Regions from separate parts of the Arthrobacter sp. B0316-1-20 genome, predicted to be linked through region 1. Evidence: riboswitches for the same ligand, from Rfam matches in the RefSeq annotation. Region 1 holds a riboswitch; each other region holds the start of a gene.
What was found. A riboswitch is a leader RNA that binds a small molecule or an ion and turns the genes downstream of it on or off. The one in region 1 is predicted to bind S-adenosylmethionine.
Positions count from the first base shown of each region.

Region 2: another riboswitch for S-adenosylmethionine. It lies ahead of AC5RW2_RS25485 (methionine ABC transporter ATP-binding protein); the one in region 1 lies ahead of AC5RW2_RS11675 (flavin reductase family protein).
Region 3: another riboswitch for S-adenosylmethionine. It lies ahead of AC5RW2_RS13955 (hypothetical protein); the one in region 1 lies ahead of AC5RW2_RS11675 (flavin reductase family protein).
Region 4: another riboswitch for S-adenosylmethionine. It lies ahead of AC5RW2_RS20225 (O-acetylhomoserine aminocarboxypropyltransferase/cysteine synthase family protein); the one in region 1 lies ahead of AC5RW2_RS11675 (flavin reductase family protein).

Region 1 is NZ_JBNHHC010000006.1:66,343-70,400, forward strand. Features, by position in the region: gene AC5RW2_RS11665 (alpha/beta hydrolase) at 1-941, shown strand, start outside; gene AC5RW2_RS11670 (aldo/keto reductase) at 1,077-2,066, shown strand; gene AC5RW2_RS11675 (flavin reductase family protein) at 2,116-2,622, opposite strand; SAM riboswitch class IV at 2,675-2,789, opposite strand; gene AC5RW2_RS11680 (prephenate dehydratase) at 2,953-3,822, opposite strand; gene AC5RW2_RS11685 (hypothetical protein) at 3,910-4,058, opposite strand, start outside.
Region 2 is NZ_JBNHHC010000018.1:29,300-33,357, forward strand. Features, by position in the region: gene AC5RW2_RS25480 (LLM class flavin-dependent oxidoreductase) at 1-1,304, shown strand, start outside; SAM riboswitch class I at 1,384-1,474, shown strand; gene AC5RW2_RS25485 (methionine ABC transporter ATP-binding protein) at 1,589-2,656, shown strand; gene AC5RW2_RS25490 (methionine ABC transporter permease) at 2,653-3,345, shown strand; gene AC5RW2_RS25495 (MetQ/NlpA family ABC transporter substrate-binding protein) at 3,371-4,058, shown strand, end outside.
Region 3 is NZ_JBNHHC010000007.1:185,055-189,112, reverse strand. Features, by position in the region: gene AC5RW2_RS13965 (GAF domain-containing serine/threonine-protein kinase) at 1-957, shown strand, start outside; gene AC5RW2_RS13960 (VOC family protein) at 1,092-1,481, shown strand; SAM riboswitch class IV at 1,561-1,691, shown strand; gene AC5RW2_RS13955 (hypothetical protein) at 1,721-2,077, shown strand; gene AC5RW2_RS13950 (glycosyltransferase family 2 protein) at 2,139-2,936, opposite strand; gene AC5RW2_RS13945 (PIG-L family deacetylase) at 2,945-4,058, opposite strand, start outside.
Region 4 is NZ_JBNHHC010000012.1:94,868-98,925, reverse strand. Features, by position in the region: gene AC5RW2_RS20230 (CoA-binding protein) at 105-602, opposite strand; gene AC5RW2_RS20225 (O-acetylhomoserine aminocarboxypropyltransferase/cysteine synthase family protein) at 599-2,074, opposite strand; SAM riboswitch class I at 2,166-2,260, opposite strand; gene malQ (4-alpha-glucanotransferase) at 2,584-4,058, shown strand, end outside.

The sequences.
Region 1 (4,058 bases):
TGGTCCTGTGGCTGCGCTTCAGCCCCCGGCCGCTGGCGGTGCTGCTGCGGGTGCTGTCGGAACGGGACGGCCGGCGCACGGCCCGCGCCATGGCCCGGCACGTGCCGGACGGAATCAGCGAAGTATTGGATCAGGAATACCTCAGCAACCACGGGCATACCCGCCTGGACGTGTTCTTCCCGGACAAGGCGGCCGAGGATTCGCTGCGCCTTCCGACAATTGTCTGGATCCACGGCGGGGCCTGGATCTCCGGCACCAAGAACGACGTCGCCAATTACCTTCGAATCCTCGCCTCCTACGGCTTCACCGCCGTGGGGGTGGACTATTCCCTGGCCCACGTGCGCCGCTACCCCGCGCCGGTGCGCCAGACGGCCGCCGCGCTGCGCTACCTGGAACACAATGCCGAGCGGCTGCACATCGATACCGAGCGGATCGTGCTGGCCGGGGACTCGGCGGGCGCGCAAATTGCCGCGCAACTGGCGCTGGTCATCGCCGATCCCGACTATGCTAAAAGGCTCGGCATTGCCTCGCCCATGAAGCCGGAGCGGCTGCGCGCGGTGCTGCTGCACTGCGGGGCGTACGACCTCTCGCTCGCCGGGGCGGACCAGGCCGGGAACCAGAACTACCTGCGCACGGTGCTGTGGTCCTACACCGGGGCCAAGGACTATCTGGAGCGTCCGTACGTCGCGCTGGCCTCCGTGGCCAAGCACGTGGGCGCCGATTACCCGCCGGCTTTCGTGTCAGCGGGCAACACGGACCCGTTGCTGCCGCACTCGCTCGGGCTGGTCGAAGCGCTGCGGATCAAGGGCGCGGCCGTGGAGGAGTTCTTCCCCCACACGGAGGCCGGTCTGGGGCACCAGTTCCAGTTCAACCTGGAGTTGGAAGCGGCGTGGCAGGTGCTGGAGCGCAGCGTGGCGTTCCTCCGTCGCCAAACCGGCTGATGCCGCCGGAGTTGAACCGGCGCCCCGCTGCGACGAGCGTTCTTCGGTGTCTGCATCACCCGGGGCCGGCGCCGATGCCTCCCCGGGCACCGCCGTCGTACGCTGGAAACCTGTCCAGCGAAGGGGGAACTTTCAATGAACGACGCCGGCTCGCGCCTCATTTTCGGCTGCATGGGGTTGGGTGGTGGCTGGGGGAGCGGGCCGCTGGAAGCGGCCGATGTGGCGGCCGCGCACGCGGCCGTGGCGGCGGCGCTGGAGGCCGGGATCACGACGTTCGACCACGCCGACATCTACGCCCACGGCAAGGCCGAGGCCGCGTTCGGGCGGGTGTTGGCCGGAAGTCCCGAGCTGCGCGACTCGATCCGGCTGCAGGGCAAATGCGGCATTCGGCTGCCGGTCCCCGGCATGGTCGGGCACTACGACTCCTCGCGGGAAGCCATCCTGGCCCGCACCGACGAGAGCCTGCGCCGGCTGCACACCGATCACCTGGATACGCTGCTGATCCACCGGCCCGATCCGCTGACGCCGGCCGAAGAGATCGCCGCGGCGTTCAACGAGCTTCGGATGGCCGGGAAGGTCCGCCGCCTTGGTGTCTCGAACATGTCCGGTGAACAGATGCGCTGGTTGCAGTCGGCGCTGGATGAACCGCTGGCGGTGAACCAGCTGGAAATGAGCCTGTACCGACGCGACTGGCTGGAGTCAGGGGTGCTGGTGAACCACCCGGAGGGACCGGGGATCAGCTTCCCGCACGGCACCTTGGAATACTGCGCCGCCCACGGGGTGGAGCTGCAGTCCTGGGGAGCGCTGGCCCAGGGCCGGTACAGCGGGCGTGCGGCAGCGGAGGCCGCGACACCGGATGCTTCCGCGCCCGCGGATGCCTCTCCCCCGGCGGATCAAGCAGCGGCAGCCCTGGTCACGGAACTTGCCCGGGACAAGGGGTGCCCGCCCGAAGCCGTGGTGCTGGGCTGGCTGCTGCGGCATCCGGCAGGCATCCGGCCGGTCGTCGGTACCAGCAGCCCGGACCGGATCCGGGCCTGTGCCGAGGCGGAAGCGGTTGGAGCATCGATGACCCGCGAGGAGTGGTACTCCCTGTGGGTGGCGGCCCGAGGCAGGCCGCTGCCTTAGCTGCCCGCGCCCGGCCCCGCAGCTGCGGGCGGGGCCGGGACCATGCGTCCTAGACGAAAGCCGGCTGTTCCAACCGGCGGAACGCGGAATCGTGGAAGACCAGGGGCTCGTGGGTGCCGTCGTGCGTGGACAGTCCGTGCACCTGCAGCAGCACGACGTGGTGGTCCCCGGCCGGGACTTCCTGGTGCACCGAGCAGTACAGCCAGAGCGCCGCGTCGTTGAGGAAAAGCGCGCCGTCGTCCGTGCCGTGCAGGCTCAGGCCGGCAAAGCGGTCACCGGTCCTGGACGCGATCTGGCGGCAGACGCCGTCGTGCCCGGTGCCGAGCACCGAGACGCCGATCCGGTTGGCCCGGCGGACCAGCGGCCAGGTCCGTGAGGTGTTTTGCACGGCGAACATCACCAGCGGCGGCTCGAGGGAGACGCCCACGGTGAACGAGGAGGCGACGATGCCCTGCGGCTCGCCGTCGACGGTCGCGCACAGCGCCGCGATGCCCGAGGGGAACCGGCCGAAGGCGGAGCGCAACGTGTGGGGGGTCAGGTCATGGTGTAGCGACATGGCGTCCTTGGGGCTTGGGCGCATCCGCTGCGGCCGAGCTGCTGCGGGTGGATACGCGTACTTGCCTGCCGACATACCCGGCGGGCCGAATCATCACCTGGAGCACCCCGCTACGGTAGAGGGTTGCCGGCCAACTAGCCAGGGCTGTGAAGTTGGCGCTCTTGATTCGTCTCCACGCTAAGAGCGGGGAAGGGCCTGGGTCAAACGCCGGTAACAGTTCGTCAAATGCAGCGTTTTACTTCCGGGCGCCGCGAGGTGTCTGCTGCCCCGACGGGCGGCCGTGCGACGGCTGCTGCCCCGAAGGCTACTGTCCGACTGCTGGTCCCACGGCTACTGCGCGGCGGCGCCCGGGCGCACGGTCCGCTGCCGGAACGGATGCGCCGGGTAGACGCCCAGGATGCGTATTTCGGTGGTGAAGAAGTCCAGTTCCTCGAAGGCGTGGACCATGGCCGGATCGTCCGGGTGGCCTTCGACGTCCACCATGAACATGGTGGCGGCAAACTCGCCGCCCACCATGTAGCTCTCCAACCGGGTCATGTTGATGCCGTTGGTGGCGAAACCGCCCAGCGCCTTGTACAGCGCGGACGGCACGTTCCGCACGCGGAACACGAAGCTGGTTACGGCCGGACCGGGAAGTTCCTCGCGGGACGGGACCGGCCGGCGGTCGGCCAGCACCACGAACCGTGTGGTGTTCGTCGGATCGTCTTCGACCTTTTCCGCGAAAACCTCCAGACCGTAGAGTTCGGCGGCCATCGGCGGCGCCAGGGAGACCTTGGTCGGGTCGTTCCATTCGGCCACCTCCCGGGCCGAACCGGCGGTGTCGCCTGCGATGACCGGAGTGAGCCCAAGCCTGCGGATCAGCTTGCGGCACTGGCCCAAAGCATGGATGTGGCTGTGCACCTCCCGGGCCTGCTCCACGGTGGCCCCGCGTACGCCCAGCAGGCTGAAACGGATGGGCAGGAAGAATTCCTCCACGATCTGCAGGGTGGTCTTCGGCAGCAGGGCGTGGATGTCCGCCACCCGGCCGGCGATCGAGTTGTCGATGGGGATCATGGCCAGTTCCGCCTCGCCGCCGGTGACGGCAGCGAACGCATCCTCGAAGCTGGCACACGGCACCGCTTCCCAACCGGGGCGCACTTCCAGGCAAGCCATGTGGGAGTTCGAGCCGGGTTCACCTTGGTACGCAATCGCTGGAGCCATGGGCGAAATTATCCCACCGGGGCGGGCCGGCGCTTCATTCCGGGCAACCGGGCGGCGTCATATAACCGGGACCGGCCCGCCAACCGCTTAGTACAGATGCGATTCCTGGGTGATGCCGTAGGGCACGTCGTCGCTCAGCTCCACCGTAAACTGCCCGGGGCCGGTGCGAGTGACCAGGATGCCGCAATCGCCGTCGATGGCGGCGAGCTTTTGCAACTCTTCGACCGCAGCATTCA
Region 2 (4,058 bases), on a different contig from region 1:
AGTCCGCCACCTACAACACCATCGGCTACTGGACGCATCTAGCCAAAGTGCTGGAGAAGGGCCTGTTCGACGGGCTGTTCATTGCCGACGTGCTCGGCACCTACGACGTCTTTGGTTCGTCCAACGAGACGACGCTGCGCGCCGGCACCCAGGTCCCGGTGAACGATCCGTTCATGCTGGTGTCGGCCATGGCAGCGGTCACCGAGAACCTCGGCTTCGGTGTCACCGCGGGAACCGCCTATGAGCACCCGTACCCGTTCGCCCGCCGCCTGGCCACGCTGGATCACCTGACCAACGGCCGCGTCGGCTGGAACGTGGTGACCGGCTACCTGCCCTCGGCCGCCCGCAACATGGGCCAGGAAGACCAGTTGGAGCACGACGAGCGCTACAACCACGCCGACGAATACCTTGAGGTCATCTACAAGCTGCTCGAGGGTTCGTGGGAAGACGACGCCGTGGTAAAGGACCGCGAGTCCGGCGTTTTCACGGATCCGGCGAAGGTGCATGAAATCCGGCACGAGGGCAAGTACTTCAAGGTGCCGGGAATCGCGATCACCGAACCGAGCCCGCAGCGCACCCCGGTGATCTTCCAGGCCGGCGCCTCCAAGCGCGGCACCCAGTTCGCTGCGGAAAACGCCGAAGCCGTGTTCGTCACCTGCCCCACCAAGGAAATGCTCGCGGCATCGGTGAAGAAGATCCGCGACGCCGCTGAGGCCGCCGGCCGTGGCCGCTACGACGTCCGCATCTACGCCATGCAGACCGTGGTGACCGGCCCGGACGACGCCACCGCCCAGGCGAAGTTCGAGGACTACAAGTCCTACGCGGACGTCAACGGCGCGCTGGCCCTGATTTCGGGCTGGATGGGCGTGGACCTGTCCACCTACGGCCCGGACGACGTGATCGGCGAGAACGTGAAGTCCAACGCCATCCAGTCTTCGGTGGAAACCTTCCAGAAGGCCTCCGGCGACAGCGGCAAGCCGTGGACCATCCGCCAACTGGCGGAATGGGTCGGCGTTGGCGGCTTCGGCCCGATCACGGTCGGTTCCGGCAAGGACGTCGCCGCCAAGCTGGTGGAGTGGGTCGACGAGACCGACGTGGACGGCTTCAACCTGGCCTACGCCATCACTCCGGGCACCTTCGAAGACGTCGTGGAATACGTGGTGCCGGAGCTGCAGAAGCTGGGCGCATACCCCACCGAGTACGCGCCGGGAACGCTGCGCAACAAGCTCTTCGGCCGCGGCGACAAGCTGCCCGGGAACCACCGCGCGGCCGGCTTCCGGCTGGAGAACTCCCTGGTCCGCTGACCTCGGCGTTCAGCTAAGAACCACCTGAATTACGACGGCGGTGTGCCGCCCCTCCCGGGCAGCGCACCGCCGTCGATAAGAACCATCCAGAGCGGCTGAGAGATCTGGCTCGACGACGCCGCAGCAACCCGGCAATTGCCGCACGGTGCTAATGCCAGAACCGATGGAGAACCAGCGCCGGATCGTTCCGGCGGCGCCATGCGTGCGCCGTCGCGATGGGCCGTGCCCCGGGGCTCCCCGAATTTGAGGAGCAGTTTGAAACGCTATAGCGCAGGCGGACCCCGATGATCGAAATCCGCGACCTGCACAAAAGCTACACCACACGCACCGGGACGGCGGAGGTGCTCAAGGGCATCAACCTGACCATTGAACAGGGGGAGATTACCGCCGTCGTCGGTCCATCCGGGGCCGGGAAGACGACCCTCTCGCACTGCATTTCCCTGTTGGAAAAGCCAACTTCGGGGCAGGTGCTGGTGGACGGCCGCGACCTGTCCGCACTGTCCGGCCAGGCACTGCGCAGCGAACGCCGCGCGATCGGGACCATCTTCCAGCACTCCGCACTACTGCGCCGGATGACGGTTGCCGAAAATGTTGCGCTTCCTTTGCGCAATCTGGGCGTGGTGCATCCGCAGATCGAGGCCCGTGTAGCCGAGCTGTTGGACCGGGTGGGCCTGCTGCACAAGGCCAATGCATATCCGGGCCAGCTCTCCGGCGGCCAGAAGCAGCGGGTCGGCATCGCCCGGGCCCTGGCGCTTCGGCCCAGGATCCTGCTCTCCGACGAATCAACGTCCGGCTTGGATCCGGAGTCCACCCAGCAGATCCTAGACCTGCTGGACGATGTGCGCACAGAGCTGGGACTGTCCGTCATCCTGATCACCCATGAAATGGACGTGGTGCGCCACGTCGCCGACCAGGTGGCCGTGCTGGCCAACGGACGGGTTTCAGAATACGGGCCGATCGGCGCGCTCGTGGCGGACCCGGGTTCCGGTGCCGGCCGCCAGTTGCTGCCGGTGCGGGCGCTGCCGTTACCAGTCGGGTTTGATTATGCGCTGTCCATCTCCTACCGGCACGGTCCGGTGGACCCGGAGTGGCTCACCCGGCTGTCCACAGGCCTGGGTGTACGCGTGGCGCTGCTGGGCGGTTCGGTGGAAGCCCACGGCGAATCGGTGCTTGGCCGGGCCGAAATCGGAGTTGCCGGCCGGCCGGAGGCCGAGGTGCGCGCCTATCTGGAACGACTGGGCCTGGTCGCGGATCGCCCTGCGGCAGTCACGGCCGGCACACGGCCGGCAACAGCGCCGCCGTCGGCCGCGGCAGAACACGAAGCCAACGAGAAGATCGAGGTGCGCGCATGAGGCCCGCCGAAACAGCGGCCGTCGGGCTGGACACGCCCTGGGCGGACCTGCCCGGGCTGCTGCTGCCTTCCTACGGGGAAACCTGGGCGATGGTCGGCATAGTGATGGTCCTGGTGATCTTGGTTGGCGGCGCCACCGGCGTGCTGCTGTACAACACGGACAGCCGCGGATTGTTCCCCCGGCCGCGCCTGCATGGTGTGGTCAGCTGGCTGGTCAACATGGGCCGCTCGCTGCCGTTCCTGGTGCTGATGGCAGCGATTATCCCGCTAACCAAGTGGGTCACCGGAACGACCATCGGCATTGCCGCGGCTGTTGTCCCCATGACGCTGGCCGGCATTCCGTTCTTCGCCCGGCTGGTGCAGAACGCGCTAAACGACCTGCCTCGCGAGAACATGGCCGTCGGCCTGGTCACCGGCAGTTCCACCGGGCAAATCATCCGTCAGACCCAGCTGCGGGAGGCGCTGCCCGGCCTAACCTCGGCGATCACGCTTAACACCATCTCGATGATTGAATACTCAGCCATCGCCGGAACCATCGGAGCAGGCGGCATCGGCTACCTGGCCGTCACGTACGGCTACCAGCGGTTCGATACCCACGTGATGGCAGCCACCATCGTTGTCCTGATCATCACCGTCCAGCTGGTGCAGTTCGCCGGCGACCGCATTTCCCGCGCCCTGCTGCGCCCTTAATCGAACAAAACCAGGAGCACCACACATGAGCACACCGTCCACCGGGTCTGGTCACGACCACGGTTTCACCTTGCGCAAGCAGTCCACCGCCCTGCCATGGAGCATCGCGGCGATCGCCGTCGTCGCCGCCCTGGTTTTGGGCTTGTCGCTGGTGCAGCAGCAGTCCCGGCCGGCCACCGCAGCCGCTGCCGACGGCGAGGTCGCCTCGCCGTTGAAGGTCCACTTCGAACCGGCGATGGCCGGCGAGGAAAGGATCCTCAAATTCGTCGCCGAAAAGATTGCACCTGACTACGACGTTAAGCTTGAGGCCGTGGGCCTGCAGGATCCGATTCAAGCCAACCGCGCCGTGGCCGAGGGACAGTTCCACGCCACCATCTTCGAGCACCAGTGGTACATGCAGCAGTCGGCGGACGCCAGCGGCATCGAACTGACGCCAACGGTGGAGCTTTTCCAATGGGGCTTCGGGCTTTACTCCACCCGCTACAAGTCGGTCGAGGACCTGCCGCCAGGCGCTGTCCTGCTGCTGCCAAACGATGCGGCCAACCAAGGGCAGGCGCTCTGGTTGCTGCAGCGCGAGGGACTACTGAAACTCGATCCGGCAGTGGAGCCTCGCACCGCGAAGATCCGCGATGTCACCGGCAATCCGCGCAGTCTCGAGCTGAAGGAAGCCGACCTGCTGGCCATGCCGCGGATGCTCGATTCGGTCGACGCGG
Region 3 (4,058 bases), on a different contig from region 1:
GACGTTAAGCCCGGGAACATCATGCTGTTCAACTACGACGACGGCGGGTCGCGTCTGCGAGCCAAACTCGCCGACTTCGGCGTCGCCGTCGTGATCTCTGAAGATGCCCATGTCTCTGGCATCTACGGCACTGCCGGCTACCTAAGCCCGGAGCAGGCGATGGGCGAACCCATAGGGCCGGCCAGCGACATCTATTCGCTGGGTTTGGTGCTGCTGGAATGTCTGACCGGTCAGGCCGCGTTCTCCGGGCCGCCGTTGGAATCTGCCGTCGCGCGACTCTTGCGCGATCCGGTGATTCCGGCCACGCTGGGGTCGGAGTGGGAGCGGCTGCTGACCGCGATGACCGCGCGCGAGCCAGAGGCACGGCCCACCGGCCGCGAGGTGGCGTTGATGCTGTCCGATCTGTCGCAATCGCGGCGCGGCCGGTACAAGGACGTTTCGATCATCCCGGCCGATGAGCCACAGCGGATGGAAGCGGTCCACCGCTACAACATCCTGGACACTCCGGCGGACGGCGCCTTCGACCGCATCACGGCGCTGGCCGCCCGGCTCTTCGCGGCCCCCATCGCTATTGTCAGTGTGGTGGACCACGACCGGATCTGGTTTAAGTCGCACCACGGGCTCGATATTGAGCAGATCGACCGGGAGCCTGGGCTCTGCGCGTCGGCGATCCTGCAGAACGGGCCGTGGATCATCAACAACGCGCCGGCGGACCCCCGCGCGTTGACCAACTCGCTGGTCGCCAGCGACTTCGGTCTGAAGTTCTACGCCGGCGTCCCGCTGAAGACCCGGGACGGCTACAACCTCGGCACGCTGTGCATCCTGGACTTCGAGCCGCGCGAGTTCAGCGCCGAGGACACGCTGACACTGGAGGACTTGGCCGCCGTGGTCATGAATGACTTGGAGCTGAGGTTGGAAAGCCGCCGGCACCTTGCGGAAGAGCCACTGGCGGTCTAGTCGACCGAATGGTCCGTGGTGTCACCGGGAAGGGCAGACAGCGAGGGCGATCTGCGGTAGCGTCCCAGCATCACCGCGAACCGCCCCGCGTGCGGCGCTGGCCATCGACCGGGAGGGCTCCCATGCTGCGAGGAATGAGCACGGTCAGCTACTGGACCGCCGATCTGCCGGCGGCTGTGGCCTGGTATTCGGACCTGCTGGGCACCCAGCCGTATTTCCAGCAGCCGGGCTATGCCGAATTCCGGATCGGCGACTATCAACATGAGCTCGGCCTGATCGACACACGGCACGCTCCGGCCGGACACGGGATAGATCCGGGCGGCGCCATCCTCTACTGGCATGTGGACGATGTGCAGGCCGCCCATCGGCGGCTGCTGGAGAAGGGCGCGAAGGAACTGGAGCCGGTCTTCGAGCGGGGGCACGGCTTCATCACGGCCTCGGTGGTCGATCCGTTCGGCAACGTCCTGGGCGTCATGCAGAACCCGCACTATCTGGAGATGCTGCGCGCCCGTCCGGGATCCTGAGCTCACCCCGCGTCAAACTGCTGGCCGGTCTAGGGATGGCTCGCCATTCTGTCAGCAGCGGGCGCTAGGTTAGAGACAGCTTCACGAGATGCGCGCCGCCCTCCGGCGAGAGGGCAGATGCTCCGACATGGCCGCACACCAACCCCAACCTCACGGGTGGTTCGGATGAAGAAGCGGTCCGTCTCCAACTGGAGCGGGCAAGAGCGTCCGCCGTGGCGGACTGTGGAAAAGGAACTGACGTGGCCACCTATGAAAACCGAGCCGATAACGAGCCTCAGATCAGAACGGAACGGTGCTCGGTATTCCTTCCGGGACACAAAGTCCATAGGATCCAGATCCGGAAGGCGCTGAGAGACGATGCCGGAGTTCCAGTGACCGTTCGTCTGGAGGTAGATGGGAAAGTGCGCCTCTTCGGCGCTGTGGAGGAACGACACTGCTGGCACCATGACACGGCGGACGTCGCGGAGGCACTGGCCCTCCCCTGCGGAGACATCAAGTGGTACGAACAGTGGAGATTACTGACCATCGAGACGATCGCGGACCAGCGGTTCTTCACCTTGGGATGGGTTGGCGAGGCATCGGAGTGCCGGTCTTAGCCCAAACACACCGGCGCTGAGCGTCTAGCTGTGCGCTTCCGCGCCTCTTCGGCCCGGCGCCTTACTGGCTAGCCGCTTCCAGATTGGCAAGGTACCCGGCAAATCCGCCCGGAGTCCGGCCCTGCAGCCGGCCTGACGTGGTGACCTGCAGATGCGCTGCGGGCAGCACCGTGCCGCCGAGCGACCGGATGGCTTCGACCAGCCGGACGTCCTCGTGCTCGGCGAGCGCCGGGAACCCGCCGGCCGCCAGATACATCGACGCCCGTACGCCGAGGTTGGCGCCGTGCACCCTGGTGCCAGGTTCCTGACCCGTATAGTTGTCGCGCCAGGCGCGCAGCAGTCCGGGTGCAAGGCTGGCCGGCTCCGGTTCCACGGTGCCGGCCACCGCGTCCGCTCCGGCGTTGGCCAGCCGGGCAAAGGACGTCAGCCAGTCATCCGGCACCAGGGTGTCCGCGTCAGTGCAGGCAAGCCAGGTCTGCTCGTCGCGGCCGTCGGCTTCCAGCCCGGCGGAGACTCCGGCCGCCCGTGCCGCCCCGACAGAGCCATAGTCGCCCGCCAGCACGGTGATCCGCCCGTCCGCCCGGGCCGCCTGCCTGGCGATCTGGGCCGAATGGTCGGTACACCGGTCCAGCACCACCACCAGCTTCACGCTGCAGTGTGGCTGCCGGGCCCGGAGCACGTCCATGGCCCGCCGCAGCCGGCGCAGGCATCTTCCAAGCATCTGCTCCTCGTTGTGCACCGGAACGACAACGGCGATGTGCCGCAACCTGGGTGCAGTGTCCCCTTCCCCGTCGGCAGAGGCTGTCGGTGTACCCGCTGCTGGACCCGCGAGCGGTGCGGCGGCCACTCCTGCAACCATGGCGGCGGTCACTGGGCGCGCTTCGGCGCTTGCAGCACTTCCAGCAGGAAGTCCCGTTCGCGATGGAGGGTGACCACGTCCCAGCCGGTGGATTCCTTGGCGAGCGCGTGGACCTGTTCGCCGTCCAGTTCCCAGCCGTCGACCGGGTGCAGCCAGTGGCACAGCAGCAAGTGCCCGCCGGGGTTCAGCTCTTCCTGCACCTGCCGGAGCAATTCCCGCAGCTCCTTACCGGTCAGGTAATAGCCGATTTCCGAAAGGGCCACCAGGTCGATGCCGTTGATGGCCGAGGCTGGCCACTCGGCCGGCAGTTTCGCCTGCAGCAGCTCCACATTGTCACGGTCCGCCAGCCGGCCGCCCGCCTGGTCCAGTGCAACGCTGCTGGCGTCCACCGCCACCAACCGGTCGCAACGATCGGCCAGCGCGGCGGTCAGCACGCCGATGGAACAGCCGACCTCCAGGCCGCTGCCGTACCGTTCGGCCGGGAGGGCGGCCAAGGTGACAACACGCTTCCGGCGTTCGTACCAACTGGACACGTAGTTCCACGGGTCCGGGTCGCTGCGATACAGCCGGTCGAAGATGTCCTCGGCGTGCTCCGATCCGGCGGAACCAGCCGGGATCCATGCAAACACTTCAACTTCACGGGCAAAGTGTTGTTGAAACGTTTCGCCTAGGAGCACTTCGTCGCTGGCTGCGGTGGACAGCGGCTGCGTCTGCGAGACGTGGCAGGCCAGGGCCAGCTGTTTGGCCGCCACGTCCTGCGCCGACAGCGGCAAAATCCGCCAGTTAGTCCAGCTCGTCTCGGCTTCCGGATCTGCCCAGTGCCAGTACCAGATCGGAAATTCCAACAGGTCCGCCCGGTGGGCTGTTGCCGACCGGGCCGCCGCGCGGCCTACGGCTTCATGGTCCGGATGACCGTCCTGCCGGTAGGGCGCAGCAACGACCGCCTGAGTGTGGCCAGCCAGGGCTTCGGCGAAGGCTGCATCCAGGGCGTCGGCGTGCTGGCCGACCATTCCGTCCGGGATGCCCAGGAACGTCCATTCCAGCCGGCCGGCGCCTGTCTCGTCCTCCGGCTTGTCTTGGATGTGAACCTGCGCCTGGGCACGAACCTGATGCTCAGCCTGA
Region 4 (4,058 bases), on a different contig from region 1:
CAAGGGGCGGGGCGGCAGGCCCTTCTGTGCGGCAGGCCCTCTGGGCGGCAGGCGCTCGAGGCGGCAGGCCGGCGGGGCGGCAGGCGCTCGGGGCGGCCGGCCCTTTAGGCGGTCAGCTGCCGCTTGGAGGAAATCACGCCGGTGTCGAAGCCGGCCAGGTGCAGGCCGCCGTGGAAGCGGGCGTGCTCGATCTTCACGCAGCGGTCCATCACCACGTTCAAGCCGGCGGCCTCGGCCCGGGCCGCGACCTCCTCGTGCCAGGAGCCCAGCTGCAGCCAGAGCGTCTTGGCGCCGACGGCCAGGGTTTCCTCCAAAACGGTGGGCAGGTCGTCGTGCCTGCGGAAGACGTCTACCAGGTCCGGCACCTCGGGCAGGTCCGCCAGCGACTTGTACACCGGCTGGCCCAGGATCTCCTTCGCCACCGGGTTCACGAAATACACCTTGTACGGCGAGCTGGACAGCAGGTACGTGGCCACGAAGTAGCTGGCCCGGCTCGGCTTGTCCGAGGCGCCGACAATGGCGATGGATTTGGTGTTGCGCAGGATGTTCAGACGCTCCGCGGCGGACGGGCCGATCCAGGTGCGTTCCGGTGTCGCGGTCACTTGGCGGCTCCTTCTTCGGCTTCGATCAGTTCTTCGACGGACTCGACTACGCGCGTTCCGGGCTCTGTCCGGGGGGAGCGCTCCGCCGGGATCGTGCAGGATTCGCCGGCATAGCTGGGCGAGGCGAACTCGGAGCTGTCGAACGCGGCGTCCTCATGGTCGCGGCTGGGGCCGTGCTCGGCGCCGGCCTGCTGCGAGGCGGCCAGCGCCTGGTCCAAATCCCAGAGGATGTCGTCCACGTCTTCCAGACCCACCGAGATGCGGATCAGGTCCTCGGGCACGCCGGCAGCCACCAGCTGGTCGGCGGTGAGCTGCTGGTGGGTGGTCGATCCCGGGTGCAGCACCAGGGTGCGGGCGTCGCCGATGTTGGCCAGGTGGCTGGCCAGCTGCAGCGATTCGATGAACTTCTGGCCTGCGGTGCGGCCGCCCTTGACGCCGAAGCTGAACACGGAGCCCACGCCCTTGGGCAGGTACTTCCGGCCCCGCTCGTAATGCGGATGCCCGGGCAGGCCGGCGTAGCTGACCCAGGAGACGCGCTCGTCGGCTTCCAGCCACTCGGCCACGGTGCGGGCGTTGGCCAGGTGCTCGTCCATCCGCTGCGCCAGCGTTTCCACGCCCTGCAGCAGCTGGAACGCGGACTGTGCCGACAGCGACGGGCCGATGTCGCGCAGCTGCTCGGACCGGAGCTTGGTGAGGAAGCCGTACTCGCCGAAGTTGCCCCACCAGGACACGTTGCCGTAGCTGGGCACCGGCTCGGTCATCTGCGGAAACTTGCCGTTGCCCCAGTTGAAACGGCCGGATTCGACGACGACGCCGCCCAGGGTGGTGCCGTGGCCGCCCAGGAACTTGGTGGCGGAGTGGATCACGATGTCCGCGCCGTGCTCGATCGGACGGATCAGGTAGGGCGTGCTCAGGGTGGCGTCCACGACCAGGGGGAGCCCGGCGTCGTGCGCCACCGCGGCCAGGCCGGCGAGGTCCGCGATGTCGCCGGACGGGTTGGCCACGATCTCGGTGTAGACGGCCTTGGTGTTCTCCCCGATGGCCGCGGCGAAGTCGGCCGGGTCGTTGGAGTCGACGAACGTGGTCTCCACGCCGAACCGGCGCAGCGTCACGTCCAGCTGGGTGATGGTGCCGCCGTAGAGCTTGGACGAGGCCACGATGTGATCGCCCGCCCCGGCCAGGGCCGCGAAGGTGATGAACTCGGCGGCCATGCCCGAGGACGTGGCCACCGCGCCGATGCCGCCCTCGAGCGAGGCGATGCGCTCCTCGAACGCGGCGACCGTGGGGTTGCCGATGCGCGAGTAAATGTTGCCGTACTTCTGCAGCGCGAAGAGGTTCGCGGCGTCGTCGGTGTCTTTGAACACGAACGAGGTGCTCTGGTAGATCGGTACGGCCCGGGCACCGTGCTCGGCGTCGGGCGTGCCGCCGGCGTGCAGGGCACGGGTGCGGAAACCGAATGTGCGTTCAGCCATCAGGCGGTTGCTCCTTCAAAACTTGGGTTCCCGGAATGACGGTCCTGGCGGCACCGGCAGGCACCGTCTGGATCAAAGATTGCTTGCGCTCTCTCCATCGCTTCTGGCGGTAGCACCTTTCCGGTGGCGTCCGGATGGTTGCTGCGGTGTCAAAGAGCCAGATCTCTCAACCGCTCGGGATGGTCCCGTCCATTCTCGCAACCAACGGCCGCGGCACCAAAAAATGTTGAGCCGCGTTGCGTCCGGGCTGTGGGCGCCCGGGCCCTGAGGCAGCACGCCGTGCGGATGCCCGGGCTTGCGGCGGCCCGGTACGACGGCGGTGCCCGCCTTCGCCGCCCGGCCTCGCGAACGCTTTGGACGTTCGGAATTGCGGACGACGCCTCGCTGTTTGTCCGGCCTGCGAATGCCCGGCACGACGGCGGTGCTCGCCGCGCGTCGGAGCCACGACCTTCGCCGTACCGGCGTGACGAACGTTCCCGGGTCCGGACAGTTCACCGTAGATTGGGTCTATGGCTGAACTTTCGGCGCTGCAGCGCCTCGCGGGAAAACATGGCGTTGGCATTACCTTCCGCGGCTGGGATGGCGACGAGAAAACAGTCAGTGAGGCAACGCTGGTTTCCGTCCTCACCGCGCTGGGCGTCCCCTGTGCCACCGACGACGACGTGACGGCTTCCCTCCGGGCCGCTGAACTGGCACCGGTGCAGCGCACGCTGCCGCCCGCCGTCGTCGTCCGCCAAGGCGCTGCCACCGAGGTTCCGGTCAATGCGCGGCGCGGCGTCCGTCCGCGGGTCCGGATCCTGCTGGAGGACGGCTCCCGGCGCGACGTCGAGGTGCTGGCCGGCGGGTCGGAGGATGCGGAAGGTGCCCCGCCTGTTCGTTTCACGGCGGTGGTGCCGGCGGACATCCCGCTGGGCTGGCACACGCTGGAGGTAGCGGAGCGGCCGGAGGCGGTGGAGGCCGGGACCGGCGCAGCCCCGGAAATGCCGGAGGTGATGCAGGCCGGGACCGGCGCGGCCCCGGACCGGTCGGAATCGATGGAGCCCGGAACCGGCGCGGCCCCGGAGCCAACCGACAGCGAGGCGCGGTGCGCCCTCGTGGTCACCCCGCGGCGCCTGACCACCGCGGACCGCCTGCCCCGCACGTGGGGGTTGATGGCACAGCTGTACTCCGTGCGCTCGCGGTCCTCCTGGGGCATCGGCGACCTGCATGATCTGGCCAGCCTCGCCGAGACGGCTGCCGCAAAGGGCGCGGGCTTCGTCCTGATCAACCCGCTGCACGCGGCCCAGCCGAAACCGCCGGTGGAGCCCTCGCCCTACCTGCCCTCCACGCGCCGGTTCGTCAATCCGCTGTACCTGCGGGTCGAGGACGTGCCCGAAGCCAGCGGCATCCCGCTGGCCAACAACTTCCACGACGCGAACCTGGACGCCGGCATCCTGGACCGCGACCCGGTTTTTGCGGCCAAGCTGCAGGCGCTGGAAACGGTCTTCGCTGTGCCCCGGTCCGCGGAACGCCAGCAGCGGTTCGAGGCCTTCCGCGCGCAGGAAGGCGAGGGGCTGGAGCGCTTTGCCCTGTGGTGTGCCATGGCCGAAACTGTTCCGGCTGGGGCACCGGAGTGGTCGGATGCCGTGTTCATCGAAGCGCAGCGCAGCGAGCTGAAGGACCGCATCGAGTTCCATCAATGGCTGCAGTGGCTGTGCGACGAGCAGCTCGAGGCGGCGCAGGCCAGCGCCCTCGATGCGGGAATGAACATCGGGATAGTGCACGATCTCGCCGTCGGCGTCCATCCCACCGGCGCCGACGCCTGGACGTTGCAGGATGTGCTGACCCCCGGCATCTCCGTGGGCGCGCCGCCGGACATGTTCAACCAACAGGGCCAGGACTGGTCACAGCCCCCGTGGCATCCGCACCGCCTGGCCGAATCCGGCTACGTTGCCTACCGGGACATGCTGCGGACCATCCTGCGGCACGCCGGCGGCATCCGGGT